2 regions of the Streptomyces sp. NPDC038280 genome follow, and region 2 is predicted to be linked to the other one. Evidence: riboswitches for the same ligand, from Rfam matches in the RefSeq annotation. Region 2 holds a riboswitch; the other holds the start of a gene.
The links. A riboswitch is a leader RNA that binds a small molecule or an ion and turns the genes downstream of it on or off. The one in region 2 is predicted to bind glycine.

Region 1 (15,818 bases), on a different contig from region 2:
CACCACCGATGAGGTGTGCCTTGAAGTACGTCGGACCGTTCGCCAGCGCCTCGGGGCTGAAGTTCGAGCGCTCGACGGCGTACTTGACGTCCTTCGAGGTGATCGGCGTGCCGTCCTCGAACTTCAGGCCCTTCCGGAGGGTGTACGTCCAGGTCTTCGCGCCGTCACTGGGCTTGCCCAGCGACTCCGCGAGGTCGGGGACGACCTCCAGGCCCTCCTTGTCGGCGGCCGGCTTGAAGGAGGTCAGCGTGCGGCCGTACAGGCGGGCGAAGTTCTGGATCCAGCCGTAGTACGTGTTGCCCGGGTCGAGGGAGTCCGGCTCGTCCGAGAACTCGTAGGAGACCGTGCCGCCCTTCTTGTCGGACTTGTTGACGACGGAGGTCAGCGCGGCGTCAGCCGTACCGGAACCGCCCTTGCCCTTGTCGTCCTTGGAACCACCACACGCGGACGCCCCCAGCGCCAGCACCACTGCTGTGGCGACCAGAACTGTCGCTTTTCTAGTCTTCACCTGAGGAAAGCCCCCTCATTCGTTGGTTACTTGCTGCGCGGGTCGAGGGCATCTCGCAGCCCGTCGCCCAGCAGGTTGAAGGCCAGGACCGTGATGAAGATCGCGATGCCCGGCACGAGCATGTACTGCGGATCGGCCGCGTAGGTGTCGACCGCGGTGGTGAGCATTCCGCCCCAGGAGGCCTGCGGCGGAGCGATGCCGACGCCGAGGTAGCTGAGTCCCGCCTCGAAGAGGATGTTGGTGGGGATCAGCAGCGTGGCGTAGACCAGGATCGGTGCCACCAGGTTGGGCAGCAGCTCACGGAAGAGGATGAACGGGCCACGTGCGCCGAGCGACCTGGAGGCCTCGACGAACTCGCGGTTGCGCAGCGTCATCGTCTGGGCCCGCACGATTCGGCCCATGTAGGGCCAGCTGAAGAAGCCGATCACGAAGATCAGCACACCGATCCGCAGCGGCAGACCGCTCAGGCCGAACGCGCCGTCCTGAAGGGTCGCCGAGAGGGAGATGGCGAAGAGGAGGAGCGGGAACGCCAGGAAGGTGTCCATCATCCGGCTGATCAGGGCGTCGACCCAGCCGCCGTAGAAACCGGCGACGATGCCCATGACCACGCCGATGACCACGGAGAGCACGGTGGCGCCTCCCGCGACGAGCAGCGAGACCCAGGAGCCCTCGATGACACGGGCCAGGATGTCTCGGCCGAACTGCGGGTCGACACCGAGCGGGTGGTCCCAGCTCATGCCGCCGAAGGCACCCTTCGGGGCCAGCAGGGCCGGGTCGATGAGGTCCTGGTGGAACTCATTGGGGTCGAGGCCGAAAACCGCCTGGATCGGCTTGGCCAGGACGGCCATCAGTACGAGCAGGATCACGATGATTCCGCCCGCTATCGCCATCTTGTCGCGCTTGAAGCGCGCCCAGGCGATCTGACCGAGGGAACGGCCTTCGATCTGGCTCTGTTTGACCCCCGTGAGTACTGCCTCCGGCTGAGCCTCGGCAGCCGATCCGGTGGTCTCGATCGGTGCGGTCACAGTGCCTTAGACCCCTCCCGGCCGGCGGTGACCGGCCCGTACCCGCTGCTGTCACGGCTTGTCTCGCATCAGGTGATGGCGCAAGTCATGCCGATGGTGCGGAAATTACCCATGACGCCGCATGTGATGCGACTCGTACAAAGGACCGACGGTTCTTTGTTAGCGGGGAGTCTTCAACGGGTTTGCGATCACCCGCCAGACCTGGCGGGGAATGGTTGCTCAAACGTGATGCGGGGCGTGAGGTTCCGTTATCCGGACGCGGTGATCGCGTCAGCGGACCATCTCGGTCACTATTCCACCAGATCGGACATGACGGCCAACTGCCCCAACCGCTGGCGCAATTGGGGCAGAAGGATCGTGCGGATGTCAGTACGCGCGGGGAGCGGCCGGCGGATAGCCGTAACCGGGTGCCTGCGGCTGCGGAGCCGCGTGCGCGTCCCGGTCGTAGAAGGGCCGGGCGTTGGCCCGCAGCCACATCGTCACCGGGTCGTACTCGTCGGACATGGCGACCGTCGAGACGGGCAGCCCGTCGGGCACGGCGGCGATGGACTGCTGCATCATCGCGCGGACCGCGTCGACGGACGGGCCGCTGGTGTCGTACAGATCGAGGCCGATCGCGAGGTACGGGGAGCCGAGCGCCGGCTGGACCCAGGCGCGACGCAGCGAACGGACCGCGGCGGTGCGGTGGGCGTTCTGCGTGAGCAGGGCGTAGAACTGCGGGATCTCGATGGCCGGTTCGGTCAGCCGCAGGGGTCCCGCCGGCATCCGGTCGAGGCCGGTGGCGATCCGACGCAGATCGGCCCAGGGGATGCCGAGACCGCCGCCGGGGGCATGGGGATTGAGCCAGATGCCCCACCGGTCGGGATAGAGGGCGCGGGCGACGTCGCGGCCGCTGATCACTTCATGGGCGCGGGTCCAGCCGGAAGCGGAGAGCTCCTGGGTGGAGGTGACGCAGGGCGCGTAGCCCAGGCCGTCGACCTCCATGTTCCCGTACTGCGCCTCGGGCGAGCCGGCCGTGCCGTGCCACAGCAGCATCCAGACCTGGCCGTCGGCGAGCGCGTGCAGCAGCGACTCGTACGCGTCGTAGCGTCCGGGCGTCACCTGGCGCAGCATGTGCTCGACCTGCCCGGCCGCAGCGGTGCCTGACGCGCTCACCTTGGGTTCCGCCCCTCTTCGATCCACCGAACCAGCTTATGCGTGCTTGTGCGCGGTCCCGCTTACGCGGGCACCCGCTGGTAGAAGGGGCGCACCTTCTCCAGCATCCAGTCGCCGACCGGGTCCTGGGCGACGTCCAGGAGGACGAGGTTCACCGGCCACGACACGGCGGCCCGGCCGAGCGCGCGGCCGAGGGCATCCATCGGCGCGTTGCGGTCGGCGCCCTCCCAGGAGGCGAGCTGGACACCTATGAACAGGGACGGCGCCTCGCCTTCGACGCTGGCCAGGCCGCGGCGGGCGCTGAGGACCACACCGGTGGCCTCGAACTCGGCGGAGGCGACGGCGAGGAAGTCGACGGGGTCGTCCTGCCAGTCGGGCTCGAAGAGCCGGACCCGGCCACCGCTCGCGGGACCGTCCAGGGGGGTGCGGCCGACCCGGCACAGTTCGGCCACGGCGGGCGGCGGCAGGGGGAGGCCGACGGCGCCGCCGGGGTTCACCGCGATGCCGAGCTGCGGCGGCAGACCACGGGCGAGGTCACGGGCGGGGGCGACGGTGAAGGACATGTGGCCGCCGACGCAGGCGAGGAACTGCTGCTCGGAGCTGAAGACGGGGACGTACGGAAGTCCCTCGATCTCCATGGTCGGCAGATCGAGGTCCCTGCTGTCCGGTCCTCCGCCGTTGGGCAGGGGCACCCAGACGGAGCTGCGTCCCAGTACTTCGACGAGCCGGCCTCCCGCCGAGGGGTTGCCGAGCGAGGCGGCGAGCACCTCTTCCAGCTCGTTGCCCGGCCATGCACTGTCCACTGGTCGCTTCCCCTTCTGACCCGATCCCGGCAGAACCCTAACGCCGGGGCGGCGGCGGAAGGGCGCGCTGTGTCGAAAAGGACAGTGAGGGCCGGCTTCCGGTTCCACGGTTCCCCGGAACGGGCGGGTCGGTGGAGGTGGGTCCGGGCGGGGCGGTTCAGGCGGGGGCCGCGAAGGAGATGCGCTGAAGGGCGGTCGCCGCGTCACGGTCCAGAAGCGTCACGGAGGAGCAGCCGCGCGGGAGGTGGGCCGACTCCGCGTCGCGCAGCAGCCGGGAGACGGCGCGACGGTGGCGGGCGAAGGCGTAGCCGGAGACGCCCCGGCCGCGCTCGCGCTGGCCGGCCCTGGCCGTCCCGGGCGTGACGTCCAGCAGGAGCAGGTGCAGCGCGCCGCCGCGGCGCCGCGCCTCGCGGGCGAGCAGGCGCCTGACCCAGGTCTGGGTGCCGCAGTCGTGGACGACGACGCTCTCGCCGGAGCGCAGCGCCCGCCACAGGCCCGCGTAGTGGGCGATCCGGGCCGCCGGGCGGTAGACGGCATAGGGAAGGAAGGACGGCATCCGCGCCTCCCAGCGTTCGCGGGCGTCCTGCGAGTCGATCCCGCACTCCTGGGCCGTGCGCCGGATCAGCGTCGACTTTCCGCTGCCGGGCAGCCCGGAGACGACCACGATGTCCCCGGCCGCGAAGGTGAGGGCCCTGGGTCCCCGGCCGCCGCGCTCCCGCAGGTCGCGCGGGACCGGCGCGGCGGCCGCCGCGCGCACCCGCCCGCGCGGCGTGGGCAGCCCCGCCGTCGTCGCGTACGCACCTGTCCGCTGCAACGTCATCGCTTCTCCCCTGTCGGGTCGTCGGACCCTTGCCCATGGAGTGTAAAGAAACAGTAATGAGGCACAAGCGATTTGCCGATGAGATCCCTCGTGCAATGATGTGCGCGCCAAGCGCACACGCGTGCGCAGACAACCTCATACCGGCCGCTTGAATCCGCGCGGGAGAGTCCCGGGGGCGCAGTGACACCCCGGGCGCCGAAGGAGCAAGTTCCTCCCTTGAATCTCTCAGGCCCCGTACCGCGTGGATGAGGCAGATCTGAAAAGCGAGCCGCCTGGCGGCTCCACCCAAGGTGCAAGTCATGACCCGATGTACGTAAGGGTCGTGGTGAACCTCTCAGGTTCCGATGACAGATGGGGAGGATTGTCCTCGCCATCTCATGCCCTGGGACCCGGGAGCCACATCCATGAGCACTGCCCCCCGCCTGACAGCCCTCGATGCCCTGCATCGTTCGCTGGGCGCGACCATGACCGACTTCGCGGGCTGGGACATGCCGCTGCGGTACGGGAGCGAGCGCGACGAGCACAACGCCGTACGGACCAGGGCGGGTCTCTTCGACCTGTCCCACATGGGCGAGATCGCCGTCACCGGCCCGCAGGCCGTGGACCTGCTGAACTACGCGCTGGTCGGCAACATCGGCACCGTGGGCCCCGGCCGCGCCCGCTACACGATGATCTGCCAGGAGGACGGCGGCATCCTCGACGACCTGATCGTGTACCGGCTCCAGGAGCAGGAGGCCGCACCGGCCGAATATCTGGTCGTCGCGAACGCCTCCAACGCGCAGGTCGTCCTCGACGCCCTCACCGAGCGCGCCGCGGGCTTCGACGCCGAGGTACGGGACGACCGTGACGCCTACGCGCTGATCGCCGTCCAGGGCCCCGAGTCCCCCGGCATCCTCGCCTCGCTCACCGACGCCGACCTGGACGGGCTGAAGTACTACGCCGGCCTGCCGGGCACGGTCGCCGGGGTCCCCGCGCTGATCGCCCGTACCGGCTACACCGGCGAGGACGGCTTCGAGCTCTTCGTGGCCCCCGAGCACGCCGTGGAGCTGTGGCAGGCCCTGACCAAGGCCGGCGAGGGCGCCGGTCTGGTCCCGGCCGGTCTCTCCTGCCGCGACACGCTGCGCCTGGAGGCGGGCATGCCGCTGTACGGGCACGAGCTGACCACCGCCCTGACCCCCTTCGACGCCGGTCTCGGGCGCGTGGTCAAGTTCGAGAAGGAGGGTGACTTCGTCGGCCGCGCGGCCCTGGAGGCGTCCGCCGAGCGCGCCGCCACCAACCCGCCGCGCAAGCTGGTCGGCCTCGTCGCCGAAGGCCGCCGGGTCCCCCGTGCGGGCATGGCCGTCGTCGCGGGCGGAAAGGTGATCGGTGAGGTCACCTCCGGGGCCCCCTCGCCGACGCTGGGCAAGCCGATCGCCATGGCCTATGTGGACGCGGCGCACGCCGAGCCGGGCACGCCCGGTGTCGGTGTCGACATCCGCGGTGCCCACGAGCCGTACGAGGTCGTGGCGCTGCCGTTCTACAAGCGCCAGAAGTGACACTCGGTACCTCCCGTATCTCTCCCCCGTTCATCAGCACTCCCCCGCGTACAGGAGAATTCAGGTCATGAGCAACCCCCAGCAGCTGCGCTACACCAAGGAGCACGAGTGGCTGTCGGACGCCGAGGACGGCGTGTCGACGGTCGGCATCACGGAGTTCGCGGCGAACGCGCTCGGTGACGTCGTCTACGCCCAGCTCCCCGAGGTCGGGGACACGGTCGCCGCGGGCGAGACCTGCGGTGAGCTGGAGTCGACCAAGTCGGTCAGCGACCTGTACTCGCCGGTGTCCGGCGAGGTCGTCGCGGCCAACCAGGACGTGGTGGACGACCCGTCCCTGGTGAACTCCGCTCCCTTCGAGGGCGGCTGGCTGTTCAAGGTACGGGTGAGCGAGGAGCCGAACGACCTGCTCTCCGCCGACGAGTACACCGCGTTCTCCGGCAACTAAGGATGTCCCCGATGTCGCTTCTGAACACCCCTCTCCATGAGCTGGACCCGGATGTCGCCGCCGCCGTCGACGCCGAGCTGCACCGCCAGCAGTCCACCCTCGAGATGATCGCCTCGGAGAACTTCGCTCCGGTCGCCGTCATGGAGGCCCAGGGCTCGGTCCTCACCAACAAGTACGCCGAGGGCTACCCCGGCCGCCGCTACTACGGCGGCTGTGAGCACGTCGACGTGGTCGAGCAGATCGCGATCGACCGCATCAAGGAGCTGTTCGGCGCCGAGCACGCCAACGTCCAGCCCCACTCGGGCGCGCAGGCCAACGCCGCCGCGATGTTCGCGCTGCTCAAGCCAGGCGACACGATCATGGGCCTGAACCTGGCCCACGGCGGTCACCTGACCCACGGAATGAAGATCAACTTCTCCGGCAAGCTCTACAACGTGGTCGCGTACCACGTCGACGACGCCACCGGTGAGGTCGACATGGCCGAGGTCGAGCGCCTCGCCAAGGAATCCAAGCCGAAGCTGATCATCGCCGGCTGGTCCGCCTACCCGCGTCAGCTCGACTTCGCCGCCTTCCGCCGGATCGCCGACGAGGTCGGCGCGTACCTGATGGTCGACATGGCGCACTTCGCCGGCCTGGTCGCCGCGGGTCTGCACCCCTCGCCGGTGCCGCACGCGCATGTCGTCACCACGACCACGCACAAGACGCTGGGCGGCCCCCGCGGCGGTGTCATCCTGTCGACCGCCGAGCTCGCCAAGAAGATCAACTCGTCGGTCTTCCCCGGTCAGCAGGGTGGCCCGCTGGAGCACGTGATCGCGGCCAAGGCCGTCTCCTTCAAGATCGCCGCCTCCGAGGAGTTCAAGGAGCGCCAGCAGCGCACGCTGGAGGGTGCCCGCATCCTCGCCGAGCGCCTGGTCCAGGCCGACGTCACCGAGCACGGCGTCTCGGTCCTGTCCGGCGGCACCGATGTGCACCTGGTCCTGGTGGACCTGCGCAACAGCGAGCTGGACGGCCAGCAGGCCGAGGACCGTCTCCACGAGGTCGGCATCACGGTCAACCGGAACGCGATCCCGAACGACCCGCGTCCGCCGATGGTCACCTCGGGTCTGCGCATCGGTACGCCGGCGCTGGCCACGCGCGGTTTCCAGGCCGACGACTTCGCCGAGGTGGCGGACATCATCGCCGAGACCCTGAAGGCCGCCTCTCCCTTTGGGGCTGCCGAAGCGGACGCCCTCAAGGCACGGGTCTCGGCCCTCGCCGACAAGCACCCGCTGTACCCCGGTCTGAAGTAGTTTCGACCCTTTCTGTTGTAGTTTCGTTCGTACGAGCATCCGGGGCACCGCGCACACTGGACAGTGAGCGCGGTGCCCCATCCCTTCTCCGCGCTTTCTGCTCCACCCCGGCAGACAACGGCGTCTACCCACCCCCACAAGGAGTTCCCCCGTGGCCATCTCGGTCTTCGACCTGTTCTCGATCGGCATAGGCCCGTCCAGCTCCCACACGGTGGGCCCGATGCGGGCGGCGCGGATGTTCGCCCGTCGCCTGAAGAACGAGGGCCTGCTGGCCCACACCGCCTCCATACGGGCCGAGCTGTACGGCTCGCTCGGCGCGACCGGCCACGGCCACGGCACGCCCAAGGCCGTCCTGCTGGGCCTGGAGGGCAATTCCCCCGGCACGGTCGACGTGGAGAGCGCCGACGAGCAGGTCGAGCGGATCAAGTCCGCCAAGCGGCTCAGCGTCCTCGGGGTGCACGAGATCGGCTTCGACTTCGACGAGGATCTGATCCTGCACCGCCGCAAGGCCCTGCCTTACCACGCCAACGGCATGACGATCTTCGCCTACGACGCCGAGGGCGCCCTGATCCTGGAGAAGACGTACTACTCGGTCGGCGGCGGCTTCGTCGTCGACGAGGCCGCGGTCCAGGGGGAGAACCCGATCGTCCCGGACGACACCGTGCTGAAGTACCCCTTCCGCACCGGTGACGAGCTGCTGCGGCTCTCCCGCGAGACGGGTCTGTCGATCTCCGCGATGATGCTGGAGAACGAGAAGGCCTGGCGCTCCGAGGAGGAGATCCGCGCGGGTCTGCTGGAGATCTGGCGCGTCATGCAGGCCTGCGTCTCGCGCGGCATGTCCCGTGAGGGGATCCTGCCCGGCGGCCTGAAGGTCCGCCGGCGCGCCGCGAACTCGGCCCGCAAGCTGCGCTCCGAGGGGGACCCGGCCGCGCTCGCCATGGAGTGGATCACCCTCTACGCCATGGCCGTGAACGAGGAGAACGCGGCGGGTGGCCGGGTCGTCACCGCGCCCACGAACGGCGCGGCGGGCATCATCCCGGCGGTCCTGCACTACTACATGAACTTCGTGCCCGGCGCCGACGAGGACGGTGTGGTCCGCTTCCTCCTCGCCGCGGGCGCCGTCGGCATGCTCTTCAAGGAGAACGCCTCGATCTCCGGCGCCGAGGTCGGCTGCCAGGGCGAGGTCGGCTCGGCCTGCTCGATGGCGGCCGGCGCGCTCGCCGAGGTGCTGGGCGGCAGCCCGGAGCAGGTGGAGAACGCGGCCGAGATCGGGATGGAGCACAACCTCGGCCTGACCTGCGACCCGGTCGGCGGTCTGGTCCAGATCCCGTGCATCGAGCGCAACGGCATGGCGGCGGTGAAGGCGGTCACGGCCGCGAAGATGGCGATGCGCGGCGACGGCAGCCACCTGGTCTCCCTCGACAAGGTCATCAAGACCATGAAGGAGACCGGCGCGGACATGTCGGTCAAGTACAAGGAGACCGCGCGCGGCGGTCTCGCGGTGAACATCATCGAGTGCTGAGGCTCATCCCGCGCCGATCCAGTGGGGGTCGGGAACGACGGTCAGGACGGCCGACAGGAGCATGACCCCCATGAGCGCGGCCAGCTCGATCCGGGCGGGCGGCCCCGGGTCCCCTCCGCCCACCATCCGGCGGCGGGCGACGAGCGCGAGGCCGCTGGCCGCGCCGACCACCACGAGTTTGGCTATCAGGACCCTGCCGTAGGCCGTGGTGAACACGGCCTCCAGCGGAAGCTTGCGCAGCGTGGAGCAGATGCCGGTGCCCACGACGGCGGCGAAGGCCCATGCCGCCATCCTGGCGTATCCGGCCAGTACGTCCCGGCCGCCGCGGCGCAGGGCCATGGTGCGCAGCACGCGCAGCAGCGTGCCGGACCACAGGGACGCGGCCGTCAGGTGGACGACGGTCAGCGCGGTGCCGATGGCGGGCCAGTAGGTCTCGGGGTGCGCGCGAACCGCCTCCGCCGCGATCACGACCACGAGCGGCACCACCGCCCATCGGGGCTGCCCGAGTGCCAGACAGCCGGCCGCGACCGCGAAGCCGTTGATGGTGAACAGCAGCAGGCGGCCCTCGCGCAGTCCGTGGACGGCGGCCAGGTCCAGACCGCTGACGGCGGACAGGAGCGCGATCTGGCCGGTCGACGCGACGACGCCGGCGAGGGCGGCGGGCAGGGCCCACGAGCCGGGGCGGGGTCCACGGCCGGCCAGGTGCTCGCCGGCCAGGTCGCCGATCGTCACGGCGAGCCCGGCGAAGACCACCACGCGCAGGACGGATGTGATCCCGGCGGCGGGGACGGGGAGCTCCCCGGTGCCGCGGGCGGCGAGCCGGGCTCCGAGCAGGGCGATGCCGAACCCGGTGAGCGCGGCGCCGGTGAGCAGCAGGGCACGCGCCGTCGACCGAGTGCGGAGCTGGGTGCCGTCAGGTCCGGAGAGGGTCACCGGACGATCGTCACCGAGCCGCCGTGGGGCGGCAACCGGAGACGAGGCGGGCGGCGTCGGCGTGGAGCGCGACGCCGCCCCCGCGAGGTCAGGCCTTGTTGATGTGGGCCCAGAACTCGTCGAAGGACAGCTTGCCGTCGCCGTTGCCGTCCTGGGCGTTGATGACCGCCTGGGCGACCGGCTCGGTGACGTTGAAGTCACCCAGCTGCGCCATGACGCTCTTGTACTCGGCGGCGGTGATCATTCCGTCCCCGTCCACGTCGAACCGCTCGAATGCCGTGCGCGCCGACTCGATGTCCGCCACTGCTTCCACCCCATTCTTGGTGCCTAACTGACGGGGGTCAGATTATCGGCAGCGCCCGGTGCGTCCGGCCTCGGCCCATGGCGGATCATGGGCGTATGAGTGAGTACGTAGCGCGGATCCTGGCGGCGGCCGCGCGGGGGCGGTTCCCGCCGGCGGACGGGGCGACGGCGGTGGTGCCGCAGCCGAACCGGCGCGACGCCGGGGTCCTGGCGTTCACCGCGCACACGGTGGTGTTCACCGACGAGGACCCGGCCTGGGTGCGCGCGGCGCTGGCCGCCACGTCGGGCGATCCGCTCGCCGCGTCGATGAACCCCGGTTTCCTCGGCGCGCTGATGGCCAGGACCGGCCGGCACATGAACACGATCGATCTGCTGACGGTCGCGGACGCCCTGCCCGGGGGGCCGGAGATCGCGCTGCGGGAGATCGAGGACCCGGCGCACCCGCGCGTCGCACGGGCGATGAAGTACCGCGACGACGTCCGGGTGTGGTCGGCGCCGGGCGGCGTACTGATCCTCGGCCGTGGCGTCGCGGGCCGCTGGGAGGCCGCGATCGAGGTCGACGAGACGGCGCGCGGCGGGGGCCTGGGCCGGGCCCTGGCGGTCGCGGCCCGGCATCTCGTCCCGGACACGGTGGTGTGGGCGCAGCAGTCGCCCGGCAACGCACGGAGCGTGCGGACGTTCCAGGCGGCGGGCTACCGCCCGGTGGGGTCCGAGGCGCTGCTCATCGCCGACTGACCGCCCTCGGTGTGCGCTGCGGGCCCCCGCGACCGTGCCGGGGGGCGCGCGGCGTCGTTCACACCGGTCAGCGGAAGATGCCGGTGTGGCCGAGCGAGTAGCGGCCGGGCTGCGGATAGACCGCGAGTCCGTGCGGTCCCCCGCCGACCGGGATCCGGGCGAGCTGCCGACCGGTCTTGGTGTCGATGGCGTACACCTCGGAGTTGTACCGGCCCGACAGCCACAGCACCTTGCCGTCGGCCGAGACCCCGCCCATGTCCGGGGAGCCGCCGTCCGGCAGCACCCACTTCTTCGTCAGCTTGTTCTGCGGGAAGTCGAAGACGGAGATGGTGCCCTCGCCGCGGTTGGAGACGTACATCTCCTTGGAGTCCCGGGAGACGTAGAGACCGTGGCAGCCCTTGCCGGTCGGCAGGAGCGTCGGGGTGGTGAACTTCTCGCCGTCCAGGACCCACATCCCGTGCGCCATCATGTCGGCGATGTAGAAGGTCTTGCCGTCCGGGGAGATCTTGACGTCCTGCGGCATGGCGCCCCCGAAGGGCAGCTTCTGCTGGCCGACGACCTTCATCTTCTCCGTGTCGACCTTGAGCAGCTCGCCGGAGAACTCGCAGGAGACGATGAAGTACCGGCCGTCCGCCGAGAAGTCGGCGTGGTTGACGCCGTAGCAGCTGACCGGTTCGGTGTGCACCCTGTCCATGGTGTGGGGGTCGCGGAAGACCAGCTCGCGGTCCATGGAGGCCATGACGACGGCGTACTTGCCGTTGGGCGTGAAGTACAGGTTGTACGGGTCGTGCACCTCCACCGGCTTGCCCGCGACACCGGTGGCCGGGTCGATCGGGGTGAGCGTGTGGCCGCGGTTGTTGTTGACCCAGAGGGTCTTCATGTCCCAGGACGGGACGACGTGCTGGGGCTGGACGCCGACCGGGATGGTCTCGACGACCTTGTACGTGGCGGGGTCGATGACCGAGACGGTGTTGGAGTTGGTGTTGGGTACGTAGACCCGGGAGGGGAAGCCCTTGACCGCGGGCGAGAGCTTGCCCGGCCGGTCGGCCGCGTAGATGTCCTTGGGGTCGAGGACCGGCGGCATCCCGGGCAGCCCCTCCGAACGCACGGGCTTCTTCTTGACGACGGGGGGCGCGGCGGCTTCGGTGCCGTGGCTCGTCTGCTGGGTTGCGGTGGTTCCACAGCCGGCGAGCGCGGTGAGCAGCGCGGCGGCGACGAGACTCTTGGTCAGCTTCGTGGGCATCAGGTCAGCAGCTCCGTGGTGGTCACCGCGCGCAGGCCGCGGCGGTCGAGGTCGTCGAGGAGGGCGGGCAGCGCGCCGACCGTGTCCGCGTAGCCGAAGTGCAGGCTCACCACGGACCCGCCGCGGACCTGCCCGGTGACGGTACGGACGACGGTCGGGGCGCCGGGCGAGGTGAAGTCGAGCGAGTCGACGTCGTAGGACAGGACGTGCGGGTAGCCGGCCCGCTGGGCGAGCTTCTGGACGAGCGGGGTCGCGCTCTGGGTGCGGGACGGGCGGAACCAGGTGCCGATGGAGCCGGTGAGCCGTCGCAGCCGGGTCGCGCACCCGGTGATCTCTGCGTAGGCCTCGGCCTCGGGCATCGCGTTGATGTCGAGGTGGCGCTGGGTGTGGTTGCCGAGGTCATGGCCACCGTCGAGGATCCGGCGGGCCATGTCGGGGTACTGGTCGAGCCAGTCGCCGACGGCAAGGACGGTGACATGGGCGCCGGCCCGCTCGGCCTCGCCGAGCAGCGCGCGGGCGATGGCGGGATCGCCTTGTCCGTGGAAGGTGAGGGCGATCCCGGGGCGGTCCCGGGGGCCGTTGCTGATCTGGGTGGGCCGGCCGGGAAAGCGCCGGGGGGCGGGGGCGGCGGGCGCGGCGGCCGGCCGGGTGGCTGCGGGGGCGGCGGGCGGTGCGGGAGGGGGCGACGGGGCGGGACCACTGTCCGTACAGGCGGTGGTGAAGGCTCCCACGGCGGCTGCCGCTGTCCCCGCGCGCAGTACGCCGCGGCGGTCGGTCAGGGTCACTCGACCATTTAAGGGGTGGTAGGACCGAAAGGTAATGATTGACCCAATTGACGCCCTTTGCGGGTCGTCTTGGAGCAGCCGCCCCACCATGGCTCCATTCAGTGAAGCACGCAGTAGATCCCATATTTATTCATGCTTTACGAGGCGAGTGACCCATCCCACCTACGATTCACCGGCGATCTGTCCGTGTTTGTAGATTTTCGACCCGCTATGGCCTTTTGGCGGCATGGCCCCCGTCTGCCATAGTCGGTGACACGACCCCCATTGACCCGGGCCAGGTCGTTCACAGCGGCCGTGGATACACCCCCTTGTCCACGGCGCTCCACACAGAAGCCCCCAGGCTGCCGCACCACGGCATACGGGGGCTTCTGTGCGTTCAGCGGTCGGAGACCCGCATCTCGAACCAGGTGGTCTTGCCCCGGGGCAGCAGATCCACGCCCCACCGGTCGGAGAGCTTGTCCACGAGGAAGAGCCCGCGGCCGCTGGTGTCCATCTCGTGCACCGGCATCAGACAGGGCAGCCCGCGGGAGGGGTCGCGCACCTCGATCCGGATCCAGCCACGGCGGCGCAACATCCGCAGCCCGAAGACGCGGGCCCCGGTGTGCCGGACCGCGTTGCCGACGAGCTCGGAGACCAGGAGGACGGCGTGTTCGGCCACCTGGGGGCCGAGCGCCCACTGACGCAGGATCACGCACTGGGCGAGCCGGCGCGCGGTGGCGGCGGATTCGGGGCGGGACGGAAGCCGCACTTCCTCCTCGACCGGATTCCCGAACAACTCGAGTGCCTCGAGCGCCTGTTCGTCCTCGACGGCCGGCGCCCACCGGGCGGCGGTCGCGCCGCCGCGCTGCCGCGGTTGATCCATGTCCTCCAGGCCCGCCATGCCCCCATCATGGCCGCCCCGCGCGGCCTCCGGGGCCGTTCCGGGGGAATCGGCCCCCCGGACTCGGTCATTCCGGGGGAACCGTCGGGCATATGCCAGAGGCAGTCTGCGAGCCGAAAACCTGGCCCCACCTGCGGTGACACCCTGTGCACGTATGATCGCCGAGCGCAGCGCGACCGCCGCGCTTAAGACTGCCTTAAGGCTGCGCTAAACCACCCACATGGTTGACGCCGACTCACCCGGACATGACGCCGGGGCTACTCGGCACGACTCGAATCGGCAGGGGTCAACCCGGCGTGGCTCAGAGGAACTTGGCCTTGCCCGGACCCTCCTCCACGAAGCTGCGCATCCCCCGCTCGCGGTCCTCGGTCGCGAACAGGCCCGCGAACCAGTTGCGTTCGATGGTGAGCCCGGTGTCGATGTCGGTCTCGAGACCGGCGTCGACGGACTCCTTGGCCGCGCGCAGGGCCAGCGCCGGACCCTGGGCGAGCTTCGCGGCCCAGGCGAGCGCCTGCTCGTACACCTCGGCCGCGGGGACGACCCGGTCCACCAGGCCGATCGCCAGGGCCTCGTCGGCCTTGACCATACGGCCGGTGAAGATCAGGTCCTTGGCCTTGGACGGACCGACGAGCCGGGCGAGGCGCTGGGTACCGCCGGCGCCCGGGATCAGGCCCAGCAGGATCTCCGGCTGGCCGAGCTTGGCGTTGTCGGCGGCGATCCGGAAGTCGGCGCACAGGGCCAGCTCGCAACCTCCCCCGAGGGCATAGCCGGTGACGGCCGCGACGACGGGCTTGGGGATCCGGGCCACGGCGGTGAAGGAGTCCTGGAGCGCCTTGGACCGCAGAACCATGGCCGCGTGGTCCATGGCCTGCATCTCCTTGATGTCCGCGCCGGCCGCGAACACCTTCTCGCCGCCGTAGAGGATCACGGCGCGTACGTCGTCCCGGCGGGTGGCCTCCTCGGCGAGCTCGCGGAGCCGGTCCTGGGTGGCGATGTCCAGGGCGTTCATCGGGGGGCGCTCCAGGCGGATGGTGCCGACGCCTTCGGAGACTTCGAGAGAAACGGTCATGGGAGGAAGGTTAGTGGCCGTTAACGCGCCGGGGCCCGGTGCCGTTGGTCACAGCACCGGGCCCCGCGCGTTCCGCACCGGGCGGACTACTTGATCCACTCCGACCAGGACATGTTCCAGCCGTTCAGACCGTTGTCCGGCCTGATCTGCTTGTCCTTGGAGTTCTTCACGATGACCACGTCACCGATGATGGAGTTGTTGTACATCCAGGCCGCCGGGGTCGAGTCGTCGCCGGCGCCGCGGGCGTCCCGCAGACCCACACAGCCATGGCTGACGTTCGAGGAGCCGAAGGTCCCCGGCGGGGCCCAGTAGTTGCCGTGCATGAACGTGCCCGAACTGGACAGGCGCATCGCGTGCGGCACGTCCTTGATGTCGTACTCGCCGCCGAAGCCCACGGTGGCGCCGTTCATCCGGGTCACCTTGTACTTCTCGCTGATGACCATCTCGCCGTTGTACGTCGTCGTGGACGGCGCGCCGGCGGTGATCGGGATGCTGCGGATCTGCTTGCCGTCCCGCACGACCTTCATGGTGTGCGCGCTGGCGTCCACGGTGGAGACCTGGCTGCGGCCGATGGTGAACGTCACCGTCTTGGTCTGCTTGCCGTAGACACCCGGGCGGCCCTCGACGCCGTCCAGGTTGAGCTGCAGCGTCACCTTGGTGCCGGAGGCCCAGTACTTCTCGGGGCGGAAGTCGAGGCGGTCGTTGCCGAACCAGTGACCCTCGATCGGCACCGACGGCTCGGCCGTCACCTTGATGGCGTTCTCCACG
Region 2 (15,818 bases):
GAGCTGCCAGGCGAGGTCGAGCCACGGCCGTCCCGGGGCGTACGAGGTGTTGAGGTTCGCCGCCTGATCCTTGAGACCGCCCGGCTTGGTCAGTGATCCGACAAAGCTGATGAGTGACGACACACCACTCGCGCCGAGCGACAGCGCCAGTACGAGCACCGTCTCGGAGCGAAGGATCCTCCGGGACATGCCGTCCTGGGGAAGAGATTCAGCCACGCGTCCCGCCTCCGCCTGCACACCTGCCTCCACGTTCCCTGCCACCACCGTGCACGACCGTCCTACCACCGTGCTGGGACGTCACAGCTTGCCCGACGGCGGCCGGGTGGGGGGCGGCGGGGGCGCGGGAGTCGCGGCGTGGCTGAAGGAGGGGCTGCCGCCGGAGCTGATCGCCGGACCTCCTCAGGCGGCCGCTTCGCCGGGTTCGGCTGACCCCGCCGGCCAGGTGTGCACCGGATCGCCCCGTCGCATCAGCTCCCCGTAGCGCCGGGTGGTCGCCGCCAGCGCCTCCTCGCGCGTGAGCCCGGCCTCCAGGGCGCGGTGATAGGCGTCCACCTGCCACGAGGCGCCGTTCACCCGTCGGCGGCACCGCTCCTCGATGATTCCGAGATAGAGGTCCCGGTCGGCCGGTTCGATGCCCCAGGCGTCGAGCCCGGCCGCCGCGAGCGGCAGCAATTCGTCCTGTACGAGCTGCACGGCGGGGACGGTGGCGACCCCGCCGGCGCGGCCGGGGCGCGGCCAGCGCAGTTCGGCGTCGATGCCGTACCGGCAGGCGGTGTCGAAGTTGGCCTCCGCCTCCTCGAACGGCAGCCGCTTCCACACGGGTCGGGGTTCCTCGGCCAGGGCGCGGACCAGCCCGTAGTAGAAGGCCGCGTTGGCGATGACATCGGTGACGGTGGGTCCTGCGGGCAGCACCCGGTTCTCGACCCGCAGATGCGGGACGCCGTCGGTGAGGTCGTACACCGGCCGGTTCCAGCGGTACACCGTGCCGTTGTGCAGGACGAGTTCCTGGAGACGCGGGACGCCCCCGTCGTCGAGGACCCGCAGCGGGTCCTCCTCGTCGCAGATGGGCAGCAGCGGAGGAAAGAAGCGCAGGTTCTCCTCGAACAAGTCGTACGCCGAGTCCACCCAGCGTTCCCCGAACCAGGTGCGCGGCCGGACGCCCTGGGCCTGGAGCTCGGGCGGCCGGGTGTCCGTGGCCTGCTGGAACAGCGGCGGTCTCGACTCGCGCCACAGCTCCCGGCCGAACAGGAAGGGCGAGTTGGCGCCGACGGCCACCTGGACGGCCGCGACGGCCTGCGCCGCGTTCCACACCGCGGCGAACCGGGCGGGAGTGACCTGGAGGTGCAACTGCACGGACGTGCACGCCGATTCGGGCGCGATCGACGCCGCGGTGCAGGTCAGCCGCTCGACGCCCTGGATGTCGAGCGCGAAGTCCTCGCCCCGAGCGGCCACGATCTGGTCGTTGAGGAGCATGTAGCGGTCGACGTCCGAGAGGTTCGCGGTCACCAGATCGTGCTGCGCGAGCGTGGGCAGAATTCCGATCATGACGATGCCGGCATCCACCTCCTGGGCCTTGCGGTGGGCATATCCCAGACCGGTGCGCAGCTCCTCGGCGAGCTGATCGAAAACCCGCCCGCCGAGCCGGTGCGGCGCGATGTTCACTTCCAGGTTGAACATTCCGAGTTCCGTCTGGAAATCCCTGCTCGCAATCCGCTCCAGAACCTCGGCATTCATCATCCGGGGCATCCCGTCGGCGCCCGCCAGATTCAACTCGATCTCCAGGCCCATCATGTTTCTGGGCCGGTCGAACCTCTTCTCCGCCAGGAGCCTCCCCAGTCCCGCCAGACACTGCTGGAGCTTGCGCCGGTACCTCTGTCGATCGGACAGGTCGAACCCGCCTGCCACGACCTTCTCCCCCATCGAAGGGTCCCTCCTCGAGTGGGCAGCCCGCGGCTCGGCCGCTCGTGTCACGGACGATAATGCCCAGCCCGGCTGATCCATAACGCCCCCACGCGCACAGGCTGAACGGTAGGCTGAGAAGGAAGTCCGTGCGGCACATTCCGCAGGCATGGAGCACTGTGCAGTTACCACTGCCGACAGCACGACCGAAACGCCGACGAGATTCGGCCGTCGTAGCGGCGCTCACGCCGCAGGCCAGAGGCTTGCCTTGACGTTAAATCCGTCGAAATGCCGCATAATAAAGACCGAATTCCGCCTTGGCCGCAATAGCTCAGCCGTCTAGCAGAAACACCGGGTGAACACGCGCGGTATAAACTCCGCGGACGAGGCAGAGAGCCGGCGCCCGGCCACGGCCTTATGGCCCCCTCTGGCCCCGCAGCTGACAGCGTCGTCCGCACTGCCCCCCGCTTCACCGTGTCTCCTGAGTGAGAGGCGACCCACCATGCTCCACATCCCTCCGGCCCCCGCGCCGGCCCTGCGCAGTGTCCTCGTGGCCCTCGGTTCCCCCGCCGCCGTCCGCGAGGCCCGTACACCAGCTCTCCGTTCCGTCCAGGGACAGCTCACTGCCGAACTGCCCCTGCCCGTCCATGTGCTGGATGTACTGGATCAGGTCGTCCCGCCCACCCCGACACCGCGTACCCGGCTCGCCGGCTGGCGGTTTCTGATCCGTGGCGGCGACCGTGCCGTCGCCGCCGCGGACACGATGCTCACTCCGGACGGCTGGTCCTTCTCGCACTTCTTCGAAGGGCCCTACATCACCGCCACCGAACGCGCACTGCGCCAGGCCGAGTCCATAAGCACTCCCTATCAACCACGCCTGCTGTCCGTGCCCGAGCTGTACATGCTGACCCTGTGGCTGCACGGGGACACGGAAGCCGACGGGTCAAAGGGGTCCCCCGCGCCGTCGGACCTCCTGATTCCGCTGGCGCCCGCGCCCCCCGGCATCGCCGCCCACAGACCCCACCGGGTCGCCGATCTGCTGCCCGTCCTCACCCTGCGCCTCGCTCCGCCGGTCCCACTCCTGGGCTCACCGGCCTGACCTCTTCCGAAGAGCACGGAGCGATGCCCCGCGGCCGTCACCGCCGCGGGGCATCGCTCTGTCCACGTACGGCGTTCGTACGGACACCACCGTCCTGCCCCATACGGACTAGCCCACAATGACCACCCCGAACCATCCGAAGAGACCGTGTAGTTGAGCTGAACCGTCCGGGCGGGTGATACGTCCCTAACCAGTAGGAAGAGCTGCCGCGAAATCCCTGCGGATCGACGCCCGCAGGACAACACTGGGACCGGACCGAACCGACCAACGGGGGGCGGCCATGAACACCGCATCGAGCCGCAGGACACTCACCACACCGCAGCGAAAGAACCCACCCATGTGCCAGCACAAGCCATCCTGCCCGACAGCCGACTCCGCCGACCGGGAGGCCGCCCGTCTGACGGCGCACCACCCGGAGCAGGGCTGGAGCCTGCTGTGCAATGGTGTCCTGCTCTTCGAGGACACCGGTGAGCTGCTGCCGGACGGCCAGATCATCGCGCCGCACCGGCCGCTGGACACCGAGCAGGTGGTGACGGCCGCCTGAGGCGGCGGGCACGACGTACGACAAAGGGCCGGCCCGGAGCGCGCTCCGAACCGGCCCTGACTCATGTCAGCCGTGGTCCGACCGTCAGTTGTCGTACTCGTCCAGGGGCGGGCACGAGCAGACGAGGTTGCGGTCGCCGAACGCGCCGTCGATACGGCGCACCGGCGGCCAGTACTTGTCGGCGGCCGAGACACCGGCCGGGAAGACCGCGTCCTCACGGCTGTACGGGTGCTCCCACTCACCGCCCAACGCGGCCGCGGTGTGCGGGGCGTTGCGCAGCGGGTTGTCCTCGGCGGGCCACTCGCCCGACGCGACCTTCTCGATCTCGGCGCGGATCGCGATCATCGTGTCGCAGAACCGGTCGATCTCGGTGAGGTCCTCGCTCTCGGTCGGCTCGATCATCAGCGTGCCGGCGACCGGGAACGACATCGTGGGCGCGTGGAAGCCGTAGTCGATCAGGCGCTTGGCGATGTCGTCGACGCTGACGCCGGACGCCTTCGCCAGCGGCCGGATGTCGACGATGCACTCGTGCGCGACCAGCCCGGCGGGACCGGTGTAGAGCACCGGGAAGTGCGGCTCCAGGCGCTTGGCGATGTAGTTGGCCGCCAGCACCGCCACCTGGGTGGCGCGCTTGAGACCCTCGCCGCCCATGAGCCGTACGTACGCCCAGGAGATCGGCAGGATGCCCGCGGAGCCCCACGGCGCGGCCGAGATCGGGCCGACGCCCGTCGCCGGGCCGGCGGCCGGCTGGAGCGGGTGGTTGGGCAGGTACGGGGCGAGGTGCGAACGGACGCCGACCGGACCGACGCCGGGGCCACCGCCGCCGTGCGGGATGCAGAACGTCTTGTGCAGGTTCAGGTGCGAGACGTCGCCACCGAACCGGCCCGGCTTGGCGAGCCCGACCAGGGCGTTGAGGTTGGCTCCGTCGACGTACACCTGGCCGCCGGCGTCGTGCACCTGGGCGCAGATGTCGGCGACGTGCTCCTCGAACACACCGTGCGTCGACGGGTAGGTGATCATCAGCACGGACAACTCGTCGCGGTACTGCTCGATCTTGGCGCGCAGGTCGTCGATGTCGATCTCGCCGTCGTCGGCGGTCTTGACGACGACGACCTTCATCCCGGCCATCACGGCGGAGGCGGCGTTGGTGCCGTGCGCCGAGGACGGGATGAGGCAGACGGTGCGCTGGGTGTCGCCGTTGGCGCGGTGGTAGGCGCGGACGGCCAGCAGACCGGCCAGCTCGCCCTGCGAACCGGCGTTGGGCTGGATGGAGACCTTGTCGTAGCCGGTGACCTCGGCGAGGCGCTCCTCGAGCTCGGTGATGAGGGTGAGGTAGCCCGCGGCCTGGTCGGCCGGCGCGAACGGGTGCATCGCCCCGAACTCCGGCCAGGTGACCGGCTCCATCTCGGTGGTGGCGTTGAGCTTCATCGTGCAGGAGCCGAGCGGGATCATGCCGCGGTCCAGCGCGTAGTCGCGGTCGGCGAGCTTACGCAGGTAGCGCAGCATCGCCGTCTCGGAGCGGTGCGCGTGGAACACCGGGTGCGTGAGGTACACGTCCGAGCGCAGCAGGCCCTCGGGAAGCGCGTCGGCGGCGGTGGCGTCGAGCACCTCGATGTCGGCGTCGACACCGAAGGCGGCCCACACGGCGGTGAGCTGGGCGCGGCCCGTGGTCTCGTCGCACGAGATGGACACGTGGTCGGCGTCGACGAGGTGCACGTTGACCCCGCCCTCGCGGGCGGCGGCCACGGCCTGCGCGGCGGTGCCGGGCACGCGGACCGTCAGGGTGTCGAAGTACGAGCCGTGCACGACCTCGACACCACCGGCGCGCAGCCCCTCGGCGAGGATCGCGGCGTAGCGGTGGGTGCGCCGGGCGATGCCCTTGAGGCCGTCGGGGCCGTGGTAGACGGCGTACATCCCGGCCATGACGGCGAGCAGCACCTGCGCGGTGCAGATGTTGCTGGTCGCCTTCTCCCGGCGGATGTGCTGCTCGCGGGTCTGCAGCGCCAGGCGGTAGGCCCTGTTGCCGTCCGCGTCGACGGAGACACCGACGAGGCGGCCGGGCAGGCTGCGGGCGAACTTCTCGCGGACGGCCATGTAACCGGCGTGCGGGCCGCCGAAGCCCATCGGGACACCGAATCGCTGGGTCGTGCCGACGGCGATGTCCGCGCCGAGCTCACCGGGCGAGGTGAGCAGGGTGAGCGCCAGCAGATCGGCGGAGACGGTGACGATCGCGCCGAGCTCGTGCGCCCGCTCGATGACCGGCTTGAGGTCCCGGACCGCGCCGGAGGCGCCCGGGTACTGGAGCAGCACGCCGAAGACACCGCGCTCGGCGATCTCCTCCGGAATGCCGTCGGACAGGTCGGCGACGACGACCTCGACGCCGGTCGGCTCGGCGCGGGTCTCGATCACGGCGATGGTCTGCGGCAGCGCGTCGGCGTCGACCAGGAAGACGCCGTCCTTGACCTTGCCGACCCGGCGGGCCAGCGACATGGCCTCGGCGGCGGCGGTGCCCTCGTCGAGCAGGGACGCGCCGGAGGTGGGCAGACCGGTGAGGTCGGCGACCATGGTCTGGAAGTTCAGCAGCGCCTCGAGGCGGCCCTGCGAGATCTCCGGCTGGTAGGGCGTGTACGCCGTGTACCAGGCCGGGTTCTCCATGACGTTGCGCAGGATGACCGGCGGCGTGAACGTGCCGTAGTAGCCGAGGCCGATCATCGGCGCGAGTACCTGGTTGCGGTCGGCGAGCGAGCGCAGTTCGGCGAGCACCTCGGCCTCGGTGCGGGCGGAGGGGAGTCCGAGCGCCTCGGCGCTCTTGATCACGTCCGGTACCGCGGCGTCGGTGAGTTCGTCGAGCGAGCCGTAGCCGACCTGCGCGAGCATCTTCGCGCGCGCCTCGGCGTCGGGTCCGATGTGCCGCTGCTCGAAGGGAATGCCCTGTTCGAGTACGGAGAGCGGAATGCGGTTGGCGGTCATGTACGGAGGCCTCCTGGTCGTCACGACCTGCGAGGGGCACCACGGCGCGGATGCCCGGACGGCCTCCCCCTCTGTCATCTCAACCTGAGAGTTTCACCGGCACGCCGAAACGGCACGCCGGCTTTCACCGTCGGTGAGAGCGGATGCCGTCGGACGTCCGCCCTGCTTTCCAGAGTGACCTCGTCCGTGCGGTACAGGGGCCTGAGAGATTCCGGGGAGGATTTGCTCCTTCGGCGCCCCCGAAAGGTTTCTTCGGTGGACTCTCCCGCACAGGGTCAGCAGCCACAGCCAGCCTACCAGCGAGGTTCCCCGGACATCCCTCGAGTGGCCGACATCCCCGTTGTGCACTTTCGTAGTGTTTGAAGAGCAGTTGCGAACCGTTGGAGGGACCGTGCAGACCGACATCGATCCGCGCAGCCTGATCGGCCGCAAAGCGTTCGACCGTGACGGGACCAAGATCGGAACCATCGACGAGGTGTACCTGGACGATGCCACGGGTGTTCCCGAGTGGGCGGCCGTGCGCACGGGCCTGTTCAGCAGAGACGCCTTCGTCCCCCTGGAGCCCAGCGAACTGGTCGGCGGCGCGCTTCACATCCCTTACGAACGCTCCCTGATCAAGGACGCGCCGGACTTCGGCGTCGGCCGCCATCTCTCCCCGGAGCAGGAGCTCCAGCTCTACCGGCACTACGGCATGGACCTCCCCGCCGCACCCGACGACGCGACTCCGTCCCCGCCACCGCCGGGCCGTGACTTCGGCCGGCTGGCAGGCCGCGACAAGCCCTCGGAGACCTGACCGTCCGCCGCACCCTCACCGGACCTGTCCACAGGTCCCGGTGAGGGCTCCGCCGCGCTCTCCTCCGCCGGGGTCTCCGGCTCCCTCCACACGAGCGGCAGCGGATCCGACAGCTCCAGTTCGGGGTCGTCGACGAGGAACGTCCGTACCCTCCCGGGCTTCGACCAGGGCTCTTCGAACCGCACGGTGACCCGTCCGACCCCGCTGCCCTGCACCCACCCCGGCCCGTACCGGGCGTGGCGCACGTCCCGCCCGGCCGGCCAGCGCCGCTCCGGCGGCTCGGCGGCGATCTCCGTCCGCTCCGCCGTCGCCCCGGGGTCCTGTTCGCCCTTCCCGTCGTCCTCGACCGCCGTCGGCTCGTCGTCGGCGGCCTGTGCGAAGAGGTCCTCCTGGGTGTAGTCGGCGAGGCCGGTCACACCCACGCCCAGCAGCCTGACGCCGCCGGTCGTGTCCACCGCCTCGAGGAGCCGTGCGGCCGCCTCCCTCACGACCGCCGCCGCGTCCGTCGGCCCGCGCAGCGTCTCCGACCTGGTCAGCGTCGAGAAGTCGAACCGCCGCACCTTGAGCACGATGGTCCGCCCCGAGTGCCCCGACGCCCGCAACCGCTGCACACACCGGTCGGCGAGGCGCTCCACCTCAACCCGGATGCGAACCCGGTCGTGCAGATCGACATCGAAGGTGTCCTCCACCGAGACGGACTTGGTGTCGCGCTCGGCCACCACGGGTCTGTCGTCGTGCCCCAGGGCCATCCGGGCCAGCGAGGCACCGTGCGCCCGGCCCAGGAGGCGTACGAGCTCGTCCTCCCCCGCCTCGGCGAGGTCCGCCACCGTCGTCATGCCGGCCCGGCGCAGATGCTCGCCGGTCGCCGGCCCGACGCCGGGCAGGATCCGTACGGACTTCGGGCCGAGCAGCTCGCGCTCGGTCCCCGGCTCTATCAGGACCAGCCCGTTGGGCTTGGCCTCCTCGGAGGCGATCTTGGCGAGCATCTTCGATCCGGCGAGTCCCACCGACCCGGTCAACCCGGTGGTGCCGAGAATGTCCCTGCGCAGCCGCTCACCGGCCTCCCGCGCCGTGGCCGAGTCATATGCCGCACCCCCGGCTTCGAGGTCCACGAAGGCCTCGTCCAGGCTCAGCGGCTCGACCAGCGGCGAGAGCCGTCCGAGCAGCTCCATCACCTGGTCGCTGACCGAGCGGTAGAGCGAGAAGCGGGGCACCAGATAGGCGGCGTTCGGCGCGAGCCGTCTGGCCTGGGACATGGGCATCGCCGAATGCACCCCGAAGCGCCTGGCCTCGTACGAGGCGGTGGCGACGACTCCGCGCGGGCCGAGACCTCCGACCACCACCGGCTTTCCGCGCAGGCTCGGCTTCGCCGCCTGCTCCGCGGCGGCGAAGAAGGCGTCCATGTCGAGATGCAGGATCGTCGGCGCGGCTCTCACACCACCGATGCTGCCCTACGGCACTGACAATCGACCCGCACTTCTGTACGACGGTCCGGCCGCGTCGCCGCGGACATCCGGCCGCAAGGACGAGACAGCGACCGAGACCGCCGGGTCAGAGGCGCCGGAAGGCACCAGCGAGCCTCAGACGGCCTTGTCGCGGCGGCGCCGCGCCAGCTCGTCCGCCGGGTTGTGCCCGACCAGCGTCTCGCCGGTGTCGACCCGCTCCCCGTGAAGTTGCGACAGCGCGGCCTCGACGTCCCGCCACACCACACCCACGGCGATCCCGAAGACCCCCTGGCCGCCCTGCAACAGATCGACGACCTCGTCCGGCGACGAGCACTCGTACACCGTCGCGCCGTCGCTCATCAGGGTCATGCGCTCGAGGTCCCGGAAGCCCCGCGCCCGCAGATGCTGTACGGCCGCCCGGATGTTCTGCAGCGCCACCCCGGTGTCCAGGAAGCGCTTGACGATCTTGAGTACGACGACGTCACGAAAGCTGTAGAGCCGCTGGGTGCCGGAGCCGTACGCGGGCCGCACGCTGGGCTCGACCAGCCCGGTGCGCGCCCAGTAGTCCAACTGGCGGTACGTGATGCCCGCCGCCGCGCACGCGGTCGGCCCTCGATACCCGATGGTGTCGGTCGTCGGCTCGGCCGCCGCCGCACTGCCGTGGAGCGGATACGGCCCGCTCTCCCCCGGACTCCGTCCGAGGGAACCCCCTGCCGTACCGTCGCCGCTGCTCATGACGCCGACCCTCCGTCCTTGACCTGCCCACACGACGGTAGGCAGTCACTCGGGGTGCGTCAACGATCGCCACACTCGGCACGCCGAGTGATAATCACCCTGAGAGTGGTTTCCCGTGACTCTCTTCCGGGAACGGCTACTCGAATGCCCGGACGGCACCCGGAGCAGCGAGACAGGTCGAAAGGCCGGTCACTGGCTACTGGATCCGAAGTCCTCCGGCGAGATCTGGTCGAGGAACTCGCGGAATTTCTCCACTTCGTCCTCCTGCTCATCCGGAATCGCGATGCCGGCATCGTCCAGCACACCGTCACTGCCGAAGATCGGCGTCCCGGTCCGCAGGGCGAGCGCTATGGCGTCGGAGGGCCGAGCGCTCACCTCAACGCCACTGGCGAAGACCAGCTCCGCGTAGAAGACCCCTTCCCGCAGGTCCGTGATCCGGACCTGGGTGAGCTCCTGCCCGACGGCTTCGAGCACGTCCTTGAAGAGGTCATGAGTCAGGGGCCTGGCCGGAGCCATGCCCTGTTGGGCGAAGGCAATGGCCGTCGCCTCACCCGGTCCGATCCAGATGGGGAGGTACCGATCGCCTCCCACTTCACGCAGGAGCACGATCGGTTGGTTGGAGGGCATTTCCACCCGGACACCCACAACGTCGAGCTCGTTCACACAGCAACCCTAGGACGTGCCCGACCGGTTTGGGTAGTCGGGCATCCGCAAGATCACTGAAAGCGGACCCCGAGCGCGGTCTGTACCAATGCGGCGTGGAGGCGTACCGAGAGCCCCGCGAGCTCCTTCGCCGTGGCCTCCGCATGGGCCCTGGTCTGCGGATTACGGTGCCGGCGCAGCGGCGCGACGACCTGCTCGACCAGACCGGCCTCGCGATCGGCGGCCGCCTTCACGGCGCGAAGATGACGAGGTTCGAGACCGAATCTCCCCAGTTCCGCGACAAGTCTGGCGACCGTCACGGCCTCGGCGTCGTAGCCCCCGTCGTCCGACACGGGACCGATCAGGCCGTAGGACTCCCAGTCGGCCAGCTCCGCCTCACTGACCTCGGCGGCCGCGAGCAGCTCGCCCCGGCCCACCCGCGCGGCGGTCGGCCGGTCCGCCTCCAGGTCCCAGGGCCCGTCCGGGAGGTCACGCTGCGTCCCCTGAGCGGGCAGCTGGACCTGCTCGCCCCGCGCGAGCGCGTCGAGGTGCTCCCTGATGACCTTGAGCGGCAAATAGTGATCCCGCTGCATGCGCAGGATCTGGGCCAGCCGCTCCACGTCCTCGGGGCTGAACTTGCGGTACCCGGACGGCGTCCGCCGCGGCTCCACGAGCCCCTCGGCCTCCAGGAACCGGATCTTGGAGATCGTGACCTCGGGAAACTCGTCGCGCAGCTGGTTCAGCACCGAACCGATGCTGACCAGCCGGTCGCCCCCGGAGGCGGTGCCACGGCCGGCACCGCCCGACGGTGTTCGCAGCATGGACCTTCCCTGAGGGGTCACACGCCCCGCTGGCTCGCGTAGAAGACCAGCCGGTACTTGCCGATCTGGACCTCGTCACCGTTCGACAGAGCGACCGAGTCGATCCGCTCACGGTTGACGTACGTGCCGTTGAGGCTGCCGACATCGGACACGGTGAAACTGCCGTCCTGCGCCCTGCGGAATTCCACGTGCCGCCGCGAGACAGTCACGTCGTCGAGGAAGATGTCGCTCTGCGGGTGACGGCCGGCCGTGGTCAGCTCGCTGTCCAGCAGGAAGCGGCTGCCCGAGTTCGGTCCGCGGCGCACCACCAGGAGCGCCGAACCCAGCGGCAGAGCGTCGACCGCGGCCTGGGCCTCGGGCGAGAGCGACGGCACCGCGGTCTGACCGGTGACCTCCGCGTCGTACGCCTCGAGTCCGGAGATCGAGATGGTCGACGTAGTCTCGGACGGGCGCTCGGCGGGCGCTCCACCCCGCAGCGGAGCGCCGCAGTTGGAGCAGAACCGACTCGCCTCGGCGTTGCGGTGCCCGCACCTCGTACATACCGGCATGGACGAATCCTCCTGCCGCGGCTGCCCCGCGGCTGCCTGGGATGCGTACGGATCGGGCGCAAACCCTCCACCCGAGCTTGAGGTTGGCTCATCGAAACCTATGCGTCCGGGACCGGCAGGGTCAACAGACGACGCGCCCTGGCCGCCGGGAATGTCACCGCCCGGGGCGACCTCATCACGGAACAGCGGGCGTTCGCCGCCCTGCTCCTCGCTCTGGGCATGGCGCGGCGCGCGGTGCCTGGCGGTGCTGTTGCCGCCGTCCTCGCGTGCGCTCTTGCCGAACAACTTCGCAAACAACTTCACGGGCGATTCCCCTTGACCGAAACAGACCCGCCCGTGGGGCAGGACGAACCCTGAATGAACACACCTGCCGACCCGGACACCTTCACAACGTCCGTATCCTCCGGACAGTTTCCACCACGCGGCACGCTTGTGATGCGGCGACCCCCCGCAACGTCATGCCCTTGTCGCACGACCCCCATGCACCCCAGCCTCACTGCGATGACGACCGAGCGTAGTCAGGCCGCTCCGCCGGTCGCAAGGCGTCCACAACGATCTTCTGCGAACGGGCGACGGTGGCGGTGGCCTGCTCCTTCTCCAGCGTCTGGACCACACCACCGGGGATGTTGAGCGCGGGCTCCAAGTCCTCCGGCTTGCCGATGACCTTGAAGACGTACGGAGCCTTCACCTGGTTGCCGTCCACCTCTATGGCACCGTCACCACCGGAGAAGTACGTGTCCGCCACGACCCTGACGTCATTGATCTGGATCGCCTCCGCGCCGGCGGCACGCAGCTCCTGGATCGCGTCGAGGAGCATGTCCGACTCGACCGCGCCCGAACCGTCCGTGATGGTGAGGGTGATACCGGGCCCCTCGGCGGCCACCGTGCCGGCCAGGATCCCGAGCTGCCGCTCCTTCTCCCGCGTCTGCTTGCGGGCCTCCTCCGCTTGGTTGGAGCTGCTGTCGAGCTCCGCGCGCTGGTCCTCCAGGCGCGCCTTCTCGTCCTCCAGCCGCTGCGTACGGTCGTCCAGCTCGTCCAGGATCCGCACCAGGTCCTCCTGGCGGGCGCCCCGCAGCGCGCTGTTGTCGCTGGTCGAGCGGACCTGGATGGCAAGACCCAGGCCGAGGACGAACAGCAGCACGGCCACGATCAGTTGGGCACGGGAGACCCGTGGCGGCCACAGCCCGGCGGCCAGGCGCTGACGCCCGGTCAACGCCCTCTCCGGTACGGTCTCCGGCTCGGGCCGGTCTTCGTTCTGCGGTGTCTCGTCGTTGCTCATCGGCCTCACGCCCGGAACACATGCCGCCGGATCGCGGCGGCGTTGGAGAAGATCCGGATGCCGAGGACGACCACGACACCGGTGGACAACTGCGCCCCCACACCCAGCTTGTCGCCGAGGAACACGATCAGCGCGGCCACGACCACATTCGACAGGAAGGAGACCACGAAGACCTTGTCGACGAAGATCCCGTCCAGCATGGCGCGCAGACCTCCGAAGACCGCGTCGAGAGCGGCGACGACGGCGATCGGCAGATAGGGCTCGACCACCGCCGGCACCTCGGGTCGGACCAACAGTCCGACCACGACTCCCACGACGAGGCCCAGTACGGCGATCAAGATGTGCCCTTCCCTGTGTCGGCCGTGGGCCGCCCGGTGGCCGTCGCGGCCCCGGTCTTCCTCGGCTCTGCGATTCGTACGATCAAGCTCGGAGCCGCCGGCAGACGCACCTCGTCCTGAGCGGAAATGCTGGTACGGATGCCGAAGTTCTCCTGCAGCGCGTGCAGATACTGGCCATCGGCACTGTCCTGGAACGCCGTGCTCAGCTTCTGGCCGTTCCCCACCGCGAGCACGGTGTACGGCGGCACCAGCGGCTTGTTGTCGACAAGTATGGCGTCGCCCGCCGCACGGATCGCGGACAGCGACGTCAGCCGCTGCCCGTTGATGGCGACCGCCTCGGCGCCCGACTGCCACAGTCCGTTGACGACCCGCTGCATGTCACGGTCGCGCACCCGGCCCGTGTCCGAGAAGCCACTGCTCTCCCGCGGCCCGCCGCCACCCTGATCGGTGTCCTTGGCGTCGTCGACGACGAGCTTGACGCCCGGCCCCCGCACCTCCGTGGCGCCGGAGAGCAACGCGACCAGCTCGGCCTGGTCCCCGCCATGCTGCTGGAGCGCCTTGCGCTGGCGCTCCCCCACCTCACCGCGGAGCTCGTCGACATCCTTCTCCAGCTTGTCGGCCGTCGAGGTCTCGGCGTCGATACGGCCGATGAGCTCCTGGCGCTCCTTGGCGACCACCGGAGCGGAGATCCGCGCCTGCGCGGCGCCGACAGTGACCACCACGGCCGCCAGGAGCAGACCCGCCGCGAGGCCGAGCTTGGCGCGCAGCGTACGGGGCAGCCCGCCGCCCTCCGCCTCACGGCGCGCCGTGGCCTCCGCGTAGCCGTCGTCCAGGGCGTGGTCCATCACATTGGTCAGCAGCGACATGGACGCATCGGGACGCGGGGGCGGGGAGCCGGTGCTCCGAACGGGGGGCTGCTGCGACATGCCGCACATCGTCGCACGTCGCGAGGGCTGCCGCCGAATGGCCCCACCGGTGCGCCGGGAGGCGTCCGCGGACGCCTCCCGGGCCCTCGGTCACATGTCAGTGACCTGCGCTGTCGACCACGGCCGACCATTCGTCGAGCAGGGCCTGCGCCGAGGCGTCGTCGGGCCCTTCCGCCCACAGATGGGTGACGGCCTCCGACGGGTCGGGCAGCACCATCACCCAACGCCCGTCGGCCTCCACCACCCGGACACCGTCCGTCGTGTCCACATGGCGCTCCCCCGCGGCCTCCACCACGCGGCGCATCACCAGGCCCTTGACGGCCCACGGCGTGGCCAGATCCCGGCGCAGCACATGGGCACGCGGGATCCGCGCGTCGATCTGGCTGAGGGTGAGCTGGGTCCGCGCCACCAGACCGATGAGCCGCACGAACGCGGCGGCCCCGTCGAAGACACTGCTGAACTCCGGGACGATGAACCCTCCGCGGCCGTCGCCGCCGAAGATCGTCGTCTCCTCACGGCCGACCCGGGTCAGATCGTCCGGCGACGTGGTCGTCCATTCCACCTGCGTGCCGTGATAGGCCGCCACCTGCTCGGCGATCCTGGTGGTCGTCACCGGCAGAGCCACCCGCCCGCTGCGCCGCTCCGCGGCCACCAGATCCAGCAGGACCAGCAGCGAACGGTCATCCTCGATGATCTTGCCGCGCTCGTCGACCAGCGAGATCCGCTCGCCGACCGGGTCGAACCGCACCCCGAAGGCCGCCCGCGCCGACGCGACGATCTCACCGAGCCGCACCAGGCCCGCGCGCCGGGTCTCGGGGGTCTCCGTCGGCCGGGACTCGTCGAGACCCGGATTGATCGTCAGCGAGTCGACCTGAAGCCGTCCGAGGAGGCTGGGCAGAACGAGCCCGGCGCTGCCGTTGGACGCGTCCACGACGACCTTCAGCCCGGCATCCGCGATGCCCGAGGTGTCCACGTTCCGCAGCAACGACCCGGTGTACGAGTCGAAGACGCTCGACGGGAAGTGCAGGTCGCCGATCTCGCCGGGGAAGGCGCGCCGGTACTCCTGACGCGCATAGACGCGGTCCAGCTTCCGCTGCCCCGCCTGCGAGAGGTCCGCGCCCCGCTCGTCGAAGAACATGATGTCCACCGAGTCGGGCACACCGGGCGAGGTTCTGACCATGATTCCGCCGGCGCTGCCACGGGCCGTCTGCTGCCGTGCGACAGGCAGCGGCACGTTCTCGAGGTCCCGTACGTCGATGGCGCTGGCCTGCAGAGCCGAGATCACCGCGCGCTTCAGCGCACGCGCGCCACGGGAATGGTCACGGGCCGTGGTGACCGTGGCGCCCTTCTTGAGCGTGGTCGCGTAGGCACCCGCCAGCCGGACGGCTAGCTCGGGCGTGATCTCCACGTTCAGGATGCCGGAGACACCTCGGGCACCGAACAGATTCGCGTGACCGCGCGACTCCCAGATCACCGAGGTGTTGACGAAAGCGCCGGCCTCGATCGTCTTGAACGGATAGACCCGCACATTGCCCTGAACGATCGATTCTTCACCGATCAGGCACTCATCACCGATGACGGCGCCGTCCTCGATGCGGGCCGCGCGCATGATGTCCGTGTTCTTGCCGATGACACAGCCCCGAAGGTTGCTGTGCTCCCCGATGTACACGTTGTCGTGCACGACGGCCCGATGGAGAAACGCCCCGCTCTTCACGACGACGTTCGATCCCACGATGGTGTGCTCGCGGATCTCGGCGCCGGCCTCGACCTTGGCGTAAT

Region 1: it holds a riboswitch for glycine, as region 2 does, so the genes downstream of both, gcvT (glycine cleavage system aminomethyltransferase GcvT) here and gcvP (aminomethyl-transferring glycine dehydrogenase) in region 2, are expected to answer to the same signal.

The regions. Positions count from the first base shown of each region.
Region 1 is NZ_JBVJYZ010000007.1:198,825-214,642, forward strand. Features, by position in the region: gene ACZ7J0_RS17355 (ABC transporter substrate-binding protein) at 1-508, opposite strand, end outside; gene ACZ7J0_RS17360 (ABC transporter permease) at 535-1,533, opposite strand; gene ACZ7J0_RS17365 (enhanced serine sensitivity protein SseB C-terminal domain-containing protein) at 1,900-2,688, opposite strand; gene ACZ7J0_RS17370 (enhanced serine sensitivity protein SseB) at 2,751-3,491, opposite strand; gene ACZ7J0_RS17375 (AAA family ATPase) at 3,649-4,311, opposite strand; glycine riboswitch at 4,461-4,561, shown strand; gene gcvT (glycine cleavage system aminomethyltransferase GcvT) at 4,716-5,846, shown strand; gene gcvH (glycine cleavage system protein GcvH) at 5,914-6,291, shown strand; gene glyA (serine hydroxymethyltransferase) at 6,303-7,580, shown strand; gene ACZ7J0_RS17395 (L-serine ammonia-lyase) at 7,732-9,102, shown strand; gene ACZ7J0_RS17400 (CopD family protein) at 9,106-10,035, opposite strand; gene ACZ7J0_RS17405 (EF-hand domain-containing protein) at 10,124-10,339, opposite strand; gene ACZ7J0_RS17410 (GNAT family N-acetyltransferase) at 10,435-11,073, shown strand; gene ACZ7J0_RS17415 (YncE family protein) at 11,141-12,316, opposite strand; gene ACZ7J0_RS17420 (polysaccharide deacetylase family protein) at 12,316-13,101, opposite strand; gene ACZ7J0_RS17425 (ATP-binding protein) at 13,478-14,086, opposite strand; gene ACZ7J0_RS17430 (enoyl-CoA hydratase/isomerase family protein) at 14,283-15,050, opposite strand; gene ACZ7J0_RS17435 (L,D-transpeptidase) at 15,137-15,818, opposite strand, start outside.
Region 2 is NZ_JBVJYZ010000003.1:1,775-17,592, reverse strand. Features, by position in the region: gene ACZ7J0_RS08345 (CPBP family intramembrane glutamic endopeptidase) at 1-189, opposite strand, end outside; gene ACZ7J0_RS08340 (glutamate-cysteine ligase family protein) at 400-1,920, opposite strand; gene ACZ7J0_RS08335 (hypothetical protein) at 2,402-2,998, shown strand; gene ACZ7J0_RS08330 (DUF5999 family protein) at 3,336-3,542, shown strand; gene gcvP (aminomethyl-transferring glycine dehydrogenase) at 3,627-6,512, opposite strand; glycine riboswitch at 6,692-6,790, opposite strand; gene ACZ7J0_RS08320 (PRC-barrel domain-containing protein) at 6,904-7,305, shown strand; gene ACZ7J0_RS08315 (DNA polymerase IV) at 7,197-8,741, opposite strand; gene ACZ7J0_RS08310 (MerR family transcriptional regulator) at 8,886-9,485, opposite strand; gene ACZ7J0_RS08305 (bifunctional nuclease family protein) at 9,675-10,148, opposite strand; gene ftsR (transcriptional regulator FtsR) at 10,202-10,948, opposite strand; gene ACZ7J0_RS08295 (FHA domain-containing protein) at 10,966-11,907, opposite strand; gene ACZ7J0_RS08290 (DUF881 domain-containing protein) at 11,990-12,775, opposite strand; gene ACZ7J0_RS08285 (small basic family protein) at 12,781-13,113, opposite strand; gene ACZ7J0_RS08280 (DUF881 domain-containing protein) at 13,110-14,039, opposite strand; gene ACZ7J0_RS08275 (sugar phosphate nucleotidyltransferase) at 14,137-15,818, opposite strand, start outside.